2 linked regions of the Natrinema sp. SYSU A 869 genome follow. Each later gene encodes a partner of the first gene's protein in a complex. Links are inferred from orthologs where the notes say so. Each region holds a gene or a part of one and is shown in the gene's direction. Other genes may lie near its edges.

Region 1 (7,291 bases):
CGGCTTCCCTGAAGACTCATCCGGAATATAAACGGGGCAGTGACAACTCCGGTTTCACTGACACCCTTTTGCTCGCTCGAGTCCTACCACGTCCATGCACAGTAAACGGCTGCAACGAGAGATCGATGACCTCGTGGCGCAGGGCTGGGCGATCGAGGAGGAGACGCCGGATCGTGTCGTGATGGTCGACCGGGAGTTCGGTTCGGTCGTCTCGCACATTCTGGTCGCGGTCCTGACGTTCTGGTTCTCGATGGGACTTGGCAATGTTGTGTGGGGCGCGTACAACTACATCTCGAAATCGAAGCGTCGCGTTCTCTGGGAGGACGCCACCGGCTGTCCGAACTGCGGCGCGGATGTCCCGATGTCGGCCGACTACTGCCCGTCCTGTGGCGAGGCCCTCGAGGCCGTCGCCGACCCGGACGAGAGTCTAGCCTGTCCCGACTGTGATGCGCTAGTCGCCGACGGCTCGCGGTACTGTCCGGCCTGCGGGACGAAACTCGCGGACACGGTCAGTCGGTCATCGTCCGGGAACCGAACTGCTACGTAGCTCGCCCGCTATCGAACGACCAGCCAATGGACCTGGACTCGGAACCCCATATTCTCCTGACGAACGACGACGGAATCGACGCGCCCGGCATCCGGGCACTGTACGACGCCCTCTCAGCGGTCGGCACGGTCACCGTTGTCGCGCCCGACCGGAATCGGAGCGCGGTCGGCCGATCACTCTCCTACGGCCGGACGAGGTCGTCGCGCGACGATGCTGACGACTTCTCGCTGGACCTAGAGACGGACTCGTTCACCTCGCCGGTCCCTCACACCGACCACGAACTCGGGTACGCCGTCGACGGCACTCCCTATGACTGCGCCATCGTCGGCACGAAAGGCCTCGAGCCCGAACCCGATATCGTCGTCTCCGGCTGTAACTCTGGCGCGAACCTCGGGGCCTACGTCTTCTCTCGATCGGGAACCGTCAGCGCCGCCATGGAGGCTGCCTTCCTCGAGACTCCATCGATCGCTGTCTCGATGGACACGCTGGGCTACGATGACGACCTCGAGCCCGCGGACTTCGAACGAGCGGGTGAGATCACTGCCGATCTCGTCAGCGCCACACCCGGCACCGGCCTGTTCGATCGGGTGGACTACCTGAACGTCAACGTCCCCCGACCGGATTGCGAGCCCAACGGCTTCGCGATTACGCGCCCGACCGAAGTCTACGAGATGGACGCGGCGTTCGAGGACGGCGCGTTTCAGTTGACTAACCGCCTCTGGCAACAGATGTCGAACCGGGACATTCCCGACGGCGAGGACACCGACCGCCACGCCGTGCTCGAGGAAGCGGTATCGATCTCCCCACTTCGGGTTCCCTACGACGTCGTCGATACGGAGCCGGTGCAGAACGTCTTCGATCGAATCCTGTAATGACTGACGGTCATGGTCTCCTGGTATTTCAAAGCCACACCATTTAGGGAGTCAGTTCCAAGGGATATCCAATCGAACGCTGGCTCGGAGCCGTCGCTCTCGGAAGCAGTACGGGCGAGAAGACGGCAGTGTGTCTCACCGATATCGAGGTAACGTGACGGCGTCACGGAGAGCGGTCGGGAGCGACGAGACGATGCGGACGGGAGCGGCTAATCCGGACTCGGCGTCGGTCCGAGTTGTACTCTCTGGGAACTGAATTTCGGTCCGTTCAAGCGGTGTCCGACCGACGACTACCGCGTCCGGTCGGAAACAGACCTGTTTTACATCCGTCCCGCCAAGAACGACTATGGAGTGTCGCCACTGCGCATCGCCGCTCGAGAAACCCGGGGACTTCTGTCTGGTCTGTCGAGAGACCAACACCGAGGCAATCGTCCTCGAGGCGGCGCGCGATAGGGCGACCATCACGATGCTCGCTGACGAGCCCGACGAGCCGACAGCGAGAGACGCCGAGATCGATGCAGACGAGCAGGTGCTCGGCGAGACGGCGATTACGACAACGCCCGAAGACGGCGAGAACGAACCCATCGAACTCCGAAACTTCGCCGGACTGATCGGCGACGAGATCCGCCGGAAGCGTCCTGAAGAGGTCTACGCCGGCGGCGTGCGAACGGTCATTCGCGCCGTCCGGGAGGACATCCATCACCCCTTCTACCGCGTCGACGACGACGATCCCGTTCGGGCGGTCCTCGAGCGCCGCGGAAATCGCGCGCTCGATGTCGTCGAGACGCCGCCGGCCGAGAAGATCAGCGGCAGTCACTCGACGCTCATCGGCGGCCGAACGGGGATGCGAGCCATCCACACTGTCGCGGACCACCCCCACGTCAAGAAGGTGATCCCCGGGCCCATCGACGCCGGCGGGAAGGGCTCTCAGTCGGGCATGCGCGCGAAAGTGACTCGCGCCGACGATGGCGGCAACGTTCGAATGCTCCTCCGGAACGGCTCGAGCGTACAGGAAAACCGCGTCGTGACGACCGCTCGCGACCGGGAGATGGGAGAGCGAATCCGGGACGATCTCAACGACGTGCTCGCCGACTCGGAATTCCAGTAGCCACTGCCCGTTCGAGTCAGCGTTTTGGACTGCCAACCGCCGATATCGGTTCCGCAGCAGGGAGTCCCGCAGCAAATATTGTAACGAGTCGATGGAAGTGTCAGTTCCTGCTGGTTGTCCGAGCCTTAACGGCCCGGCCGTAATTAGATATAATTAGCCATGGTCGAGCGACCAGACGCCGTCCTAACCCTGATCCCGCTGTTAGCGGTGAGCGGCCTCGCCGTTCGTACGCTGCTTGCGGCCCCAGGCGTCGGCATGGGACTGCTCACTGCGCCGCTCGCGATCGCCGGCTACCTCGCCGCGCTCGCGCTCGTCTTCCTGGAACTACTCGCGTGGCCGGTCGCCGAGCGGATCGGCGACTCCTGATCGGAGACCGGCGACGGGCCAGTCAGCCCGCCGGAGCCATCAGGACTGCGGGAACCGTCGCGACTCAACAGGTTTAAGAATCCGCTGGCGATAGAGTGGACCACTATGGCCAACAAAGGAGAGGTCGGTAGCGCTGGTCGGTTCGGTGCCCGCTACGGCCGCGTCGCCCGACGTCGCGTCAGCGAGATCGAAGATGACATGCAGAACGCCGAAGTCGACGGCGACGACGTCACCCGCGTCGGCACTGGCATCTGGAAGAACGAGGAGACTGGCAAGGTCTTCACCGGCGGCGCGTACCGTCCGGAGACCCCCGCCGGCCGTACCGTTCAGCGCTCCATCCGCGCTGCTCTCGCAGAGGACGACGACGAATAACGCGTTTCGAGACCCAGTATGAGTTACAAATGCTCCCGCTGTAAACGCGACGTCCAGCTCGACGAGTACGGCGGCGTCCGCTGTCCCTACTGCGGCCACCGCGTACTCCTGAAGGAACGCAGCCGCGACGTCAAGGAAGTCGGCGTCCAGTAACCGGCGTGTCTTCTCACGACGCGACCCTCGAGTTCGACTACGAGACCTCGTCGCGTGCCGAACTCGTCGCCGCGAGCGTCACCCGCGAAATCGGCGAGATCGACGACGAGCGATCGCAGACGACCCTCGAGCGGGACGGCTCGCGCGTTTGCATCGACATTGCCGCCGAGGACGTTATCGCCCTTCGAGCAGCGCTGAACACCTGGTTTTCGTTGGTCGATGTCGCCGAACGGACCGCTGACGCCGGCGAGGCTATTCTCGCGTCCCAGTAAACGGGGAGTCTCGACTGAGCGCATCGCGCCATCCCTGTACCGGCAGGCAACGCGGTCTTCGTCGTCGTCGCCGAACCCGCCGTATGGCCGACCGGAACGGAACGTGGCTCGGGCTGCGGCGGGATGCCAAGCCGCTGGTGATCGCCGGCCTCGCGCTCGGACTCGGGTTAGGCGGCTTCTTCGACGGCATCGTCTTCCATCAGATCCTCCAGATCCACCATATGCTGTCGTCCTACCCGGACTCGAGCGTTGCGACCGATCTCGAGCTCAACGTGCTGGCCGACGGGCTCTTTCACCTCGCGACGTACGTGTTCACCATCATCGGCGTCGTACTACTCTCGCGGGCGTGGCGCTTTCATTCGGTTCCCGACTCCGGACGGACGCTGCTGGGTGCGGTGATCATGGGCTGGGGCGTCTTCAACCTCCTCGAAGGGCTCGTGAATCACCAACTGCTCGGGATTCATCACGTCTGGCCCGCCGGACCGGGACCGATCGTCCTCTGGGACGCGCTCTTCCTGCTCTGGGGTGCGCTCTTCCTCGGTGGCGGGTATCTCGTGATCCGGACCGACAGCGCCACGACGCCGACGACCGGCGACGAGACGGTCGCGACGGGCGGACGCGGATAGGGATCTGGGCCGCCGGGACGGAAGACAAAGCTTGGCTTTATCAGTCCGGAGGGCGACGGTCGAGATATGCAAGGAAACCTGCCACCGGAAGCACAAGAGAAAATCGAGCAGCTACAGGACCTGCAGGAGACGGCACAGGAAGTCGCCGTCCAGAAACAGGAAGCGGAATCGGGTCTCACCGAGGCACAGAACGCCCTCGACGAGCTCGAGAACATCGACGAGGGAACGACGATGTACCGAAACGTCGGCGAACTCCTCGTCGAGACCGACTACGATCAGGCCGAAGAGGACCTTGAGGAGAAGGTCGACTCCCTCGAGATCCGTCTCGAGACCCTCGAGAAGCAGGAAGAGCGCGTTCAGGACCAGTTCGAGAGCCTCCAGGAGGAGCTCGAGGACATGCTCGGCGGTGGCGGCATGGGCGGCGGTCCGGCCGGCCCCGGCGGCCCGGGCGCTGGCGGCGCGTAAATGTCGACTGACGAGCCGACGGACGAGACCGTCGTCCAGACGGCCTCGGACGCCGCGGAAGGCGTCATCTTTTCACAGTACAAACAGTCCGACGTGCGCGATTACGACGTGACCGTCGTCTTCGAGGACGGCATCCTCGAGGTCGACGTCTACCTCAACGCGCCCGAGGACGACGACGAGGCCGACCCCGAACAGGTCGCTGACGACGCCGCGCTCGCGGCGCGGCACGCGGTCGACGAGCTGTTCGAAGGGTAGCGGAACGGTCTCGAGGTCCGTCTCACGGTGTCGATCACTCACCGACGGGTGGCGACCGGCTATTTCCTGTCGGGCTCCGAACGTGACCGAGTCGGAGACCCGTCTCCGAGCAGCGCGGACGCTACCGACTTAGATACCCGCTACCGACGTATGCGAGGGAGACGACACCGGCGAACAGCGCCACGCTCGCGGCGGTTTCCGAGAGCGGCCCGATCGAGTCACCGGCGTAGCCCATCGCGACGAGCGCCGCGGCGACGGCGGTCGGGAACGGGTGCGCTGCCAGTTGCTGCCCGAAGGCGCGAAACCGCCAGTAGAGTATCTCGAGGCTCGAAATCACGCTCGCTCCGAGCCGTCGGTTCCCGTCCGGGTTTTTGGCCGGTTCGAACGCCTCGAGTTCCGCGTCGTCGACCGTCACGATCTCTCCGGTGGTGACCCGTCGACCGTCCGCGTCACCGACCTGGAGCAGGGTGATGGTATCGTCGCCCGTTCCGACGACGCGATAGATCCCGTCCGGGTAGTCGCTGTCGGTCGGTCGGAGGTGATCGCGTATCGATGGCGAAGTCATTACCCGAGTGATATTTCTCCCGCCACGTAACGATGGAGGATCCGGTTCGACCGACACCGCTCCGGACGGACCCCGACCGGCGTCTGACCCGGACCCGGCAGCGCGCCGACGTTACGCTCGAGCGCCGGGCGCGAGTAACTCGATCGGATGCGACACGTCCCGCTCGAGCAGCGTCTCGAGTTGGTCGCCACACGAGGTGCCCGATGCGACGATGGTCTCCGCGCCGTCGACCTCCCCCGCCAGCCGCTCGCCGACGTCCACACTGAGCTCGTAGTACTCCCGTTTGTAACCGAACGAACCAGCCATCCCACAGCACTCGGCGCTCGAGGTTTCGGGCGCGTAGCCACAGCGCTCGAGGACGGCGACGGTGGGCGCTTCGAGGTCGAGCGTGCGCTGCTGGCAGTGGGAGTGGTAAGCGACCGGTTCCGCGCCATCGCCACTCGACAGCATATCCGAGTCGGCTCCGTTCTCGAGGAGGCCATAGACGTACTCGCAGATCTCGTAGCTGCCGTCCCGGAGTCGTGCGAAGGATTCCTCGGGCAGCAGGCGCTCGTACTCGCGGTGCATGGCCGCCAGATCGGAGGGTTCGATGACGACCACGTCGCGCCCGGCGTCTAAATCTTCTGCCAGCGTGGCGTAGAGCTGGCTGGCCTGCCGGTCCGCCGTTGCGATCATCCCCTGGGAAAGCGCCGCACGCCCACTCTCGGGCAGGTCCGGCACGCGGACCGGAACGCCCAGTGCCTCAAGCGTCCGGACGGCGGCCTTCCCGCGGTCGACGTCGACGTAGTTCGTGTAGACGTCGGGGTAGAGGACGACCTCGCGGTCGATGTCGACCCCACGGTCCCGGGAGTTAGCCCGCTCCGCACGCTGACTCGAGGCGGCGAAGCCGCCTCGCCTCTCGAACCAGTCGACGAGCGACTCGCGCTGGAAGGTCGGCAGGTCGCGCCGTCGGTCGATACCGAGGGTTCGCTCCAGGAGCGCACGGACAGGGCCGGCGTCGGCGAGCCAGTTCGAGACCGGCGCGGTCGCGCTGGCGGCCTTCGCGACGGTGCCGATGTTGCCGAAGAAGCGCTTACCGGGGTCGAGGCCACCGTTCTCCTCGTCGGGGGTGAGCCCGTCGACGAGGAAGTCGTAGGACTCGGGCTCGCTGCTCCGGTTGACTCGATCCCGGACGACGGTGTTGATCCACGGGATATCGATCTTCACTGGACAGGCATCGACACAGTTCGTACAGCCGGTACAGAGGTCGTTGAACTCGGCCGCGGAGTCCTGACCGTGGACGCCGGCCTCCCAGCCGGTGGCGATCCCGCCCGAATACGTCTCGCCGCCGAAGCCGTGGCCACCGACGGACTGGAAGTTCGCACAGGAGTTCGAGCAGGCCCCACAGCGGATGCAGTACAGCGTCTCCCGGAGCTGGTCGTCCTCGCGCATGTCCATGCGACCGTTGTCAAGCAAGACGAGGTGGAAATCGCGGTCCGGGTCTCCGGTGTCGTCCGCCGTCTCCGCGATGTCGTCTGAACCGTCGGTACCGGCCGTAATCGGCTTGTCCGGTCGATCGAAGTCTACCGTCGGCGAGTCCGTCGGCGGGGTCAGCATCGTCACGTACTGGGAGATCGGCTGGCCTGTCGCGCTCTTGGCGATGATATCGACGAACGGCTCGAGGTCCGGGAGCGACGGAATAAGTTTCTCC
Region 2 (7,181 bases), 970 kb from region 1 along the record:
TACCGCGGACGCGGCCGCCCTCGTACATCATCGCACGAGTGTCGGCGGGCAGGTCCCCCTCGCGAGCGAGCAGGGCGACGCTGACGACGTGGCCGTCGTGGAGTAACGCGCGCGCCGCGAGATTGGGTGCGTCGAGCAAGCGCGCGAGGTCGTTCGGCTCAGTCCGGTAGTGTGCGATGACGAGCAGGCCGAATGCCTCGCGAAGCAATCGGTCGTCAGCGAGGAGGTCGTCGGGCTCGAGTCGCCGATATGTGACCGTCTCAGGCGTCGCGTCGGCCACGAGCGGTTCGACCGGTGGGCGAGCATCGAGCAACAGTGCCCGGAAGGCCCACACCTCAACGGGGTCGCCCGCTGCGTAGCGGATCGGCTCGACGAGCGTGCAGTCGGTCACCGCGTGATCACTCTCCGAGAGCCGATCCCGGAAGCGGACCGAAAAGCCCCGCCCTGCGCCCTCATAGCCGTGGATCGTCGTCGCGAAGGCGACCCGATCCGCCGCGAGTAACGACTCGAGCGTCGCGACCGGCAGCGCCGCGGCCTCGTCGACGATGACGACGTCCGCTGACTCGAGGCTTTTGATGGCCGCGGTCGGCTCGAGGAATTCGATCGAGCCACCGGCGGCTGTCTCGATCCGATGGGGTCCGACGGTCGCACCGTCGCCCTCGAGCGCCTCGCAGAGTTCCCCCGCCCGATCGAACAGTTCCGCCGCGTTTCGGGCGTCAGGAGCGGTTACCAGGACGTTCTCGCCGTCGAGAGCGAACGCTCCCGCGGCCAGCCCGGCAGCGCTTGATTTGCCGCGGCCGCGATCGGCCTCGAGCACAACGGCCTGTTCGGCCTCACGAAGCGACTCGAAAGCGGCGACGGCGTCGACCTGATCGGCCGTGAGACAGGCCTCGTAGGCGGCGACCGGAAATCGGTGGTCCGGGGGCGGAGTCGGGGTATCCGTTGCCAGCCGCGGGGCTGGATCGGTCAGCCCATCGGCCTCGAGTCGATCGGTCTCGAGGTCGACGATCGCGATGCCGCGGTGTGCCCGCAGCGTCCCGACGAGGCGGCGTTTGAATCGGCTGGTGACGTCGTCCAGTTCGAACGGTGGGATGGCGAGCGATTCGTCGAACGCGCCGCGGCGGTCCGGCCACGCCTCGAGAGCCGGCGTCAGCAAAACGAGCAGGCCGCCACCGTCAACCGCGCCGGTGACTTTGCCGAGCGCGTTCGGCTGGAGACCGTCGTGGACATCGACGGCAATCACATCCCGTGTCGTCCCGAGGAGCTCGCTCGCGTTGACCTGTGAGAACTGTTCGCAGCGGAGTCTGTTGTCGGGACCGACCAGCGTCGTACCAGTGATCGGCACCGAGAGAGCATCGAGAATCGACTCGAGGGCGTCGTATCCGCGCTCGCGGTCGCCGGCGAGAACGAGTAGCCGGCGTTCGTTGACCCGTTGGGCTTCCTCGCGGAGTGACTCGGCGAGGCCGACGGCATCGACATCCATGTGTTCGGCTTGGGTCCTCGAGAGTAATAGGCCACGGAACGCCGACGACCGGACCGAAAGTCGAGGACGGCTATCGGCGAAACGGATCCGACGGACGTAGATACCACATTGCTTGCCCGGGGGTGTGATGGTGCCAGTGATCGTCGTCGAAGAACCCCGGATTTCGCCATCGGAACCGGCCGTTCGCCGTGTACGAGAACGGTTCGGGGAGTTCGGGCACGGTCACGACGGCCCGCTGGCACGCGGTGAACGATCGGTGGGCCGCATCACTCGTGGGGTGAAACGAGTGGTCCGCCGCGTCCTCGGAGCGGTCGCCTCGAGTTCGGATCTCGACCTTATCGGCCGGATGCGCGGCGGTATCGACGCCCTCGAGTCGCTGATCGAAGTGATCGACGAGTCGGACGGTATCGGCGTCGAACCCGTCGCGACCGCCGACGATAGTCGCCGTCGTCTCGAGAACGAGCCACGCGCGCTTGGGCCCGGTCGCCACCTGAACGCGGTCCCACCGATCGAATCCGCCGGGCCGGGTCCGACTTCGGATTCGCGAGGCCCCAACGGGAGTCAGCGAGTCGGCGGCGTTCGCCGGAACAGCGGCCAACGAATCAATTCCGGCACAGTCGCTACCGCCTGTCGAGAACGTTTCACCGAGTGCCCATGGGAGTTCGTCCGGGACGGAAACGTCGGTGTAGACATGCGTCTCGAGGCGTGTCGAGTGGGGAACGGCGGCGACCACGTTCATGTCGGCACTCCAGCTATCACTGCAGAATCCGTACGACCGTCCGTCTGCGTCACACGCCCGTTCGACCGTCAACCGGGCGTCTTCGCCGACGACGGCAACGATCGTCTCCGCTGCGAGCGCCGATCTCACTGTCTCCTCATCCTCGGTCGCAGCGAAGACGGCGAGATCGGCATCGGTCGGGTCGTTAACCCGCCTGACGTCGTCGACTCGTATCGTGACGGCGTCGGCGACGAAGATTGATTTTCCTCGCAGTCGCCGCGCGGGGGACTCGGCCGTCCGTGAACTGTTAGAGGGAGCACCACAACCGGCAGCGACACCGGCGAATCCGGTCACGGCCGCTGCGAGGAGGGCACGGCGGGAGCGTCGGGGCATACGCCCCTTATCTGTCGGAATCGAAATATATCTGTGGATACCCGGCGCGGTCGTCTCCGAAACCGCGTTCGCTCCGATCGATCCGTCTATGGGTATCGATCGCACGGCTTCGTACGTTTGAACACGCTTTTAAGGGGGGCAACGCTATTCGAGTGTACACCCTACGCGGGGTTGATGATGCTCCTAGCTTTACAGGACTCCGCCGGGATCGGCCCGGCACGGGCACCCAGTGCCCGGACGGCAGGGGAGCGCGAGCCCACGTGTAGGAGAGGTGAACAACCAATGTCAGTTTACGTAACCACCGACATCCCAGCCGACCTCGCTGACGACGCTCTCGAAGCGCTCGAGGTCGCACGAGACACAGGCCGAGTAAAGAAAGGAACGAACGAAACCACAAAGGCGATCGAGCGCGGCAACGCCGAGCTCGTCTACGTCGCCGAGGACGTCTCCCCGGAGGAGATCGTCATGCATCTCCCCGAACTCGCCGAGGAAAAGGGAATTCCCGTCGTCTTCATCGAGACGCAGGACGACGTCGGCCACGCAGCCGGCCTCGAGGTCGGCTCGGCCGCCGCGGCGGTCGTCGATGCCGGCGAGGCGGAAGATGACGTCGAGGACATCGCCGATAAGGTCGAGGACCTCGACTGAGGTGATCAGAGATGAGTGCTGAAGAGGAAGAAAGCGGCTCTACGCCCGCCGAGGTCATCGAGATCGTCGGCAAGACCGGCATGCACGGCGAAGCCATGCAGGTCAAATGCCGAATCAAGGAGGGCGAGAACCAGGGACGCATCATCACCCGTAACTGCCTCGGGCCGGTCCGCGAAGGAGACGTACTCCAGCTCCGCGAGACCGCCCGCGAGGCCGACTCCATCGGAGGACAATAATGGTCGAGAAACGAACCTGCGACTACACGGGCGAAGAGATCGAACCCGGCACGGGCATCATGTACGTCCAGACGGACGGCACCGTGCTCCACTTCGTCGACTCCAAGGCGGAGAAAAACTTCAAGCTCGGGCGCGAACCGCGCGACCTCGAGTGGACCGAAGAAGGTCGTCGCGGCAAGGGTCCCACACAGGCCGACACGCCTTCCGACGAGGAAGCCGACCAGACCGAGCAGGTCGAGGCCGGCGAAGACGAGGACCTTGAGACGGAAGCCGAAGCCGTCGACGACGACGAGGAAGACGTGCCCGCCGGGGACGAAACCGTCGACGAGACCGAGGAGTCCGAGGCCGAAGAAGCATGAGCGATCACGAACGCACCTTCGTGATGGTCAAGCCCGACGCCTTCGGGCGCGGACTGGTGGGCGAAGTCGTCTCTCGACTTGAGGACCGCGGGCTCAAGCTCGTCGGTATCAAGGTCGAGAACATGCCCCGTGCACGAGCGGAAGAGCACTACAGCGAACACGAGGACAAGCCGTTCTATGACGGCCTCGTAGACTTTATCACCTCGGGACCGGTCGTCCCGATGGTCTGGGAGGGCCAGGACGTGACCCGACAGGTCCGCCAGATGATCGGTGAAACCGACCCGCTCGAGGCCGACCCCGGGACGATCCGGGGCGACTATGCGCTCGATCTCGGTCGGAACGTCGTTCACGCCGCCGACCACGAGGACGAGGGCGCGAATGAACGCGAAATCGGAATCCACTTCGACGACGACGAGCTGATCGACTACGATCAGCACGACGCTGAGTGGCTCTACGAATAACTCCCTCGACGCACCCACGGTAACGGTTCGGACGTCACCGGGCTGCGTTGTGACGAGGATGATTCGCTCCATCGATTCTTCTCAACGGACTCAATTCGAGAGTGGGAACGCTGCGACCGATCTCTCGCGGCCGATCGTCTGCCACTCCATCGGACTCTGCTCCGTGTTCGAGACGAGGCAGCGGTCGATTTCTCAATCCGAAACATACGCCGACTTGGATTCGGAATGAAACGAACCGTTTCGACAGATGCTGGACTAGTCAGACTGAGCAGCGGTCCAAATCGTGAGTATTCGATGCCGTCTCCCCGTTGCCCGCTTCGTTGAAATTCAGCTACGTACCGCTTTACGGCTTTAGCGGTAGTATCTGTGAAACCTATCCGTTAGGATCGTCGAGATAGTGTAATATTTAACACAGGTATTTTCTAGGGAGACGTAAGGTCTAATGTGACGGCTGTTGAAGGGATCCGTGGTGGTTTCGAATGGTAACACACGGTAGGTGGTTTGTGGATGCGTGAAACGGAGGGAGCGGCCACGTTGACAGCGGACGTGACGCCGTCGCTGGACCTCGTTTTCGATCTGCTTTCGAACAGTCGACGACGATACGTCCTCTACTATCTCAACGATCAGTCGGATGGTGTCGCAACGATTGAAGACCTCACCGAGAGCGTTATCACCCTCGAGGAGGTGACGGTGCGTGGCGACGCGGACGAGGAGTCGACCGCGAGTTTGACGGCCGGCCACGACTCGCCGGACCAGCAAGCCGAGGTCCAGATGGAACTCCAACACATCCACCTGCCGAAACTCGAGGATGCGGGAGTTCTCGAACAAGATCGGCGTAGCGAGACGGTTCGGTACTGGAGCCAACCGTCGCTCGAGGAATGGCTCGAGCACGCACATCACAAGGAATTCGAGTAATTCGAGAAGAGCGGTACTATCGTCGTAGCAGCGGTCACGCGACGGTGGTCGATACCGATTGGGGTTGCTGAAAGATTTAATACTCAGTCCGTGGTTGGTCCACTGAAGTGTCGGTAAATCGCGAGACGGGACGGCCGTGTCTTTATGAGGTGTGATATCGTCTCACTCCTCAAAACTTAACAGGCGAGATACCGATACAGAACGTGAGGTGCATACTATGGCTGATCAGGAACTTCCACCACTGCCGTACGATTACGACGCGCTCGAACCGGCTCTATCCGAGCAGGTACTGACCTGGCATCACGACACCCACCATCAGGGGTATGTCAACGGTCTCAACTCCGCCGAGGAGACCCTCGCGGAAAACCGTGAGGAGGGCGACTTCGGCTCGACGCCTGGAGCCCTCAAAAACGTCACCCACAACGGCTGTGGCCACTATCTCCACACGCTGTTTTGGGAGAACATGTCCCCCAACGGCGGCGGCGAGCCGGAAGGCGACCTCGCCGACCGCATCGAGGAGGACTTCGGTTCCTACGAGGGTTGGAAGGGCGAGTTCGAGGCCGCTGCCGGTGCCGCCGGCGGCTGGGCGCTGCTGGTATACGACCCGGTTGCGAAGCAGCTTCGCAACATCGCGGTCGACAAACACGACCAAGGTGCACTCTGGGGATCCCACCCCGTCCTCGCGCTGGACGTCTGGGAGCACTCCTACTACTACGACTACGGTCCGGACCGCGGAGACTTCATCGACGCCTTCTTCGACGTCGTCAACTGGGAGAAGGCCGAAGAAGAGTACGAGAAGTGTCTCGGCCACTTCGAGTAAGCCCGTCAGCAGCGTAAGCGACGAAATCAGTCGATCTCGACTTTTATCGCCGGTCGTGTCACGGAGACAGTATCAGTGGTCAGTATCGCTCGAACGGGCCACGTCCCATCCGGTCGAGTGGACAGCCGACGCGACCCGAGTTCACATGTAGTGTGAGTAACTATCATGGTTTAACTGCGTGTGTACCGACCACACACCACATATGGCCGCCGAGGACAGTAGCGCCGACGCGATGGTTGAGGATCGGGACCAGCAGCGACAGCAACCGCCGCTCGAGGCGGAGCCGGAAGCTGTCGGCGGAGCACTCGCGGCCGACCTTCGAGCCGCCTGTGAGGGGGACGTACGGTTCGACGAGTACACGCGCGTCCTCTACGCGACCGACGGCAGTATCTACGGCGCACAGCCCGCGGGCGTCGTCTTCCCCCAGGATACTGACGATGTCCGCGACGCGATGCGTGTCGCAGCCGACCACGGCGCGCCGATTCTGCCACGCGGCGCGGGCTCGTCACTCGCTGGCCAGACGGTCGGCCCCGGCTGTGTCGTGCTCGATCTGTCACGACATATGGACGGGATTCTCGAGATCGATCCGGACGAGCGGACAGCTGTCGTCCAGCCGGGCGTGGTTCAGGACGATCTCGACGCCGCACTCGAGCCTGATGGCCTCCGATTCGCGCCCGATCCGGCCTCCTCGAATCGGGCGACGATCGGCGGTGGGATCGGAAATAATTCGACGGGCGCACACTCGGTACGATACGGTATTACGGACGCCTACGTCGACGAGTGCGAGGTCGTCCTCGCGGACGGGTCGCTGATCCACACTCGAGATGTCGTCCTCGACAGTCCCGAATGGGACCGAATCGTCTCCAAGGACGACCGCGAGGCCGAAATCTACCGGACAGTACGCGCTCTCGTCGAGGACAACGCCACGGAGATCGAGGAGCGGTATCCGGACCTCAAGCGGAGTGTCAGCGGGTATAACCTACAGAAGGTGATTCGAACCGATCTAGAGGGCGAGGCGGCGACGGCCGCCTCGGAAAACCGGGCGGGCGAAGCCCGCGAGGAGGGGGAGCGAATCATCAACCTCTCCAAACTGCTCGTGGGGGCCGAAGGAACCCTCGGGGTCGTCGTCGAAGCCACGCTCTCGCTCGTGA

What was found.
Region 2: K6I40_RS13440 (region 1) and rpl7ae share a complex: the UniProt entries of both Methanocaldococcus jannaschii proteins name them as parts of the 50S ribosomal subunit. The link is inferred for Natrinema sp. SYSU A 869 from one-to-one orthologs.

The regions. Positions count from the first base shown.
Region 1 is NZ_CP082249.1:1,059,692-1,066,982, reverse strand. What follows is about bases 1,813-4,631. They hold K6I40_RS13440 (50S ribosomal protein L37ae), read left to right. Parts: upstream 1,813-2,998; coding sequence 2,999-3,265; downstream 3,266-4,631. Other genes in these bases: K6I40_RS13420 (prefoldin subunit beta), read left to right, coding at 4,383-4,631; K6I40_RS13425 (DUF2243 domain-containing protein), read left to right, coding at 3,774-4,316; K6I40_RS13430 (KEOPS complex subunit Pcc1), read left to right, coding at 3,424-3,690; K6I40_RS13435 (DNA-directed RNA polymerase subunit P), read left to right, coding at 3,284-3,418; K6I40_RS13445 (hypothetical protein), read left to right, coding at 2,687-2,893. In the rest of the region: K6I40_RS13460 (zinc ribbon domain-containing protein), read left to right, coding at 95-547; 5'/3'-nucleotidase SurE, read left to right, coding at 574-1,419; more of K6I40_RS13450, read left to right, coding at 1,766-1,812; more of K6I40_RS13420, read left to right, coding at 4,632-4,781; K6I40_RS13415 (DUF3194 domain-containing protein), read left to right, coding at 4,782-5,036; K6I40_RS13410 (hypothetical protein), read right to left, coding at 5,158-5,601; K6I40_RS13405 (LUD domain-containing protein), read right to left, coding at 5,713-7,291. UniProt on the Methanocaldococcus jannaschii protein: Binds to the 23S rRNA.
Region 2 is NZ_CP082249.1:87,820-95,000, reverse strand. Bases 1,849-4,557 are described here. They hold rpl7ae (50S ribosomal protein L7Ae), read left to right. Parts: upstream 1,849-2,876; coding sequence 2,877-3,239; downstream 3,240-4,557. Other genes in these bases: ndk (nucleoside-diphosphate kinase), read left to right, coding at 3,831-4,295; K6I40_RS08535 (50S ribosomal protein L24e), read left to right, coding at 3,475-3,834; K6I40_RS08540 (30S ribosomal protein S28e), read left to right, coding at 3,251-3,475; K6I40_RS08550 (hypothetical protein), read right to left, coding at 1,849-2,594. Also shown: tRNA(Met) cytidine acetyltransferase TmcA, read right to left, coding at 1-1,483; more of K6I40_RS08550, read right to left, coding at 1,554-1,848; K6I40_RS08525 (hypothetical protein), read left to right, coding at 4,803-5,210; sod (superoxide dismutase), read left to right, coding at 5,428-6,030; K6I40_RS08515 (FAD-binding and (Fe-S)-binding domain-containing protein), read left to right, coding at 6,233-7,181. UniProt on the Methanocaldococcus jannaschii protein: Multifunctional RNA-binding protein that recognizes the K-turn motif in ribosomal RNA, the RNA component of RNase P, box H/ACA, box C/D and box C'/D' sRNAs.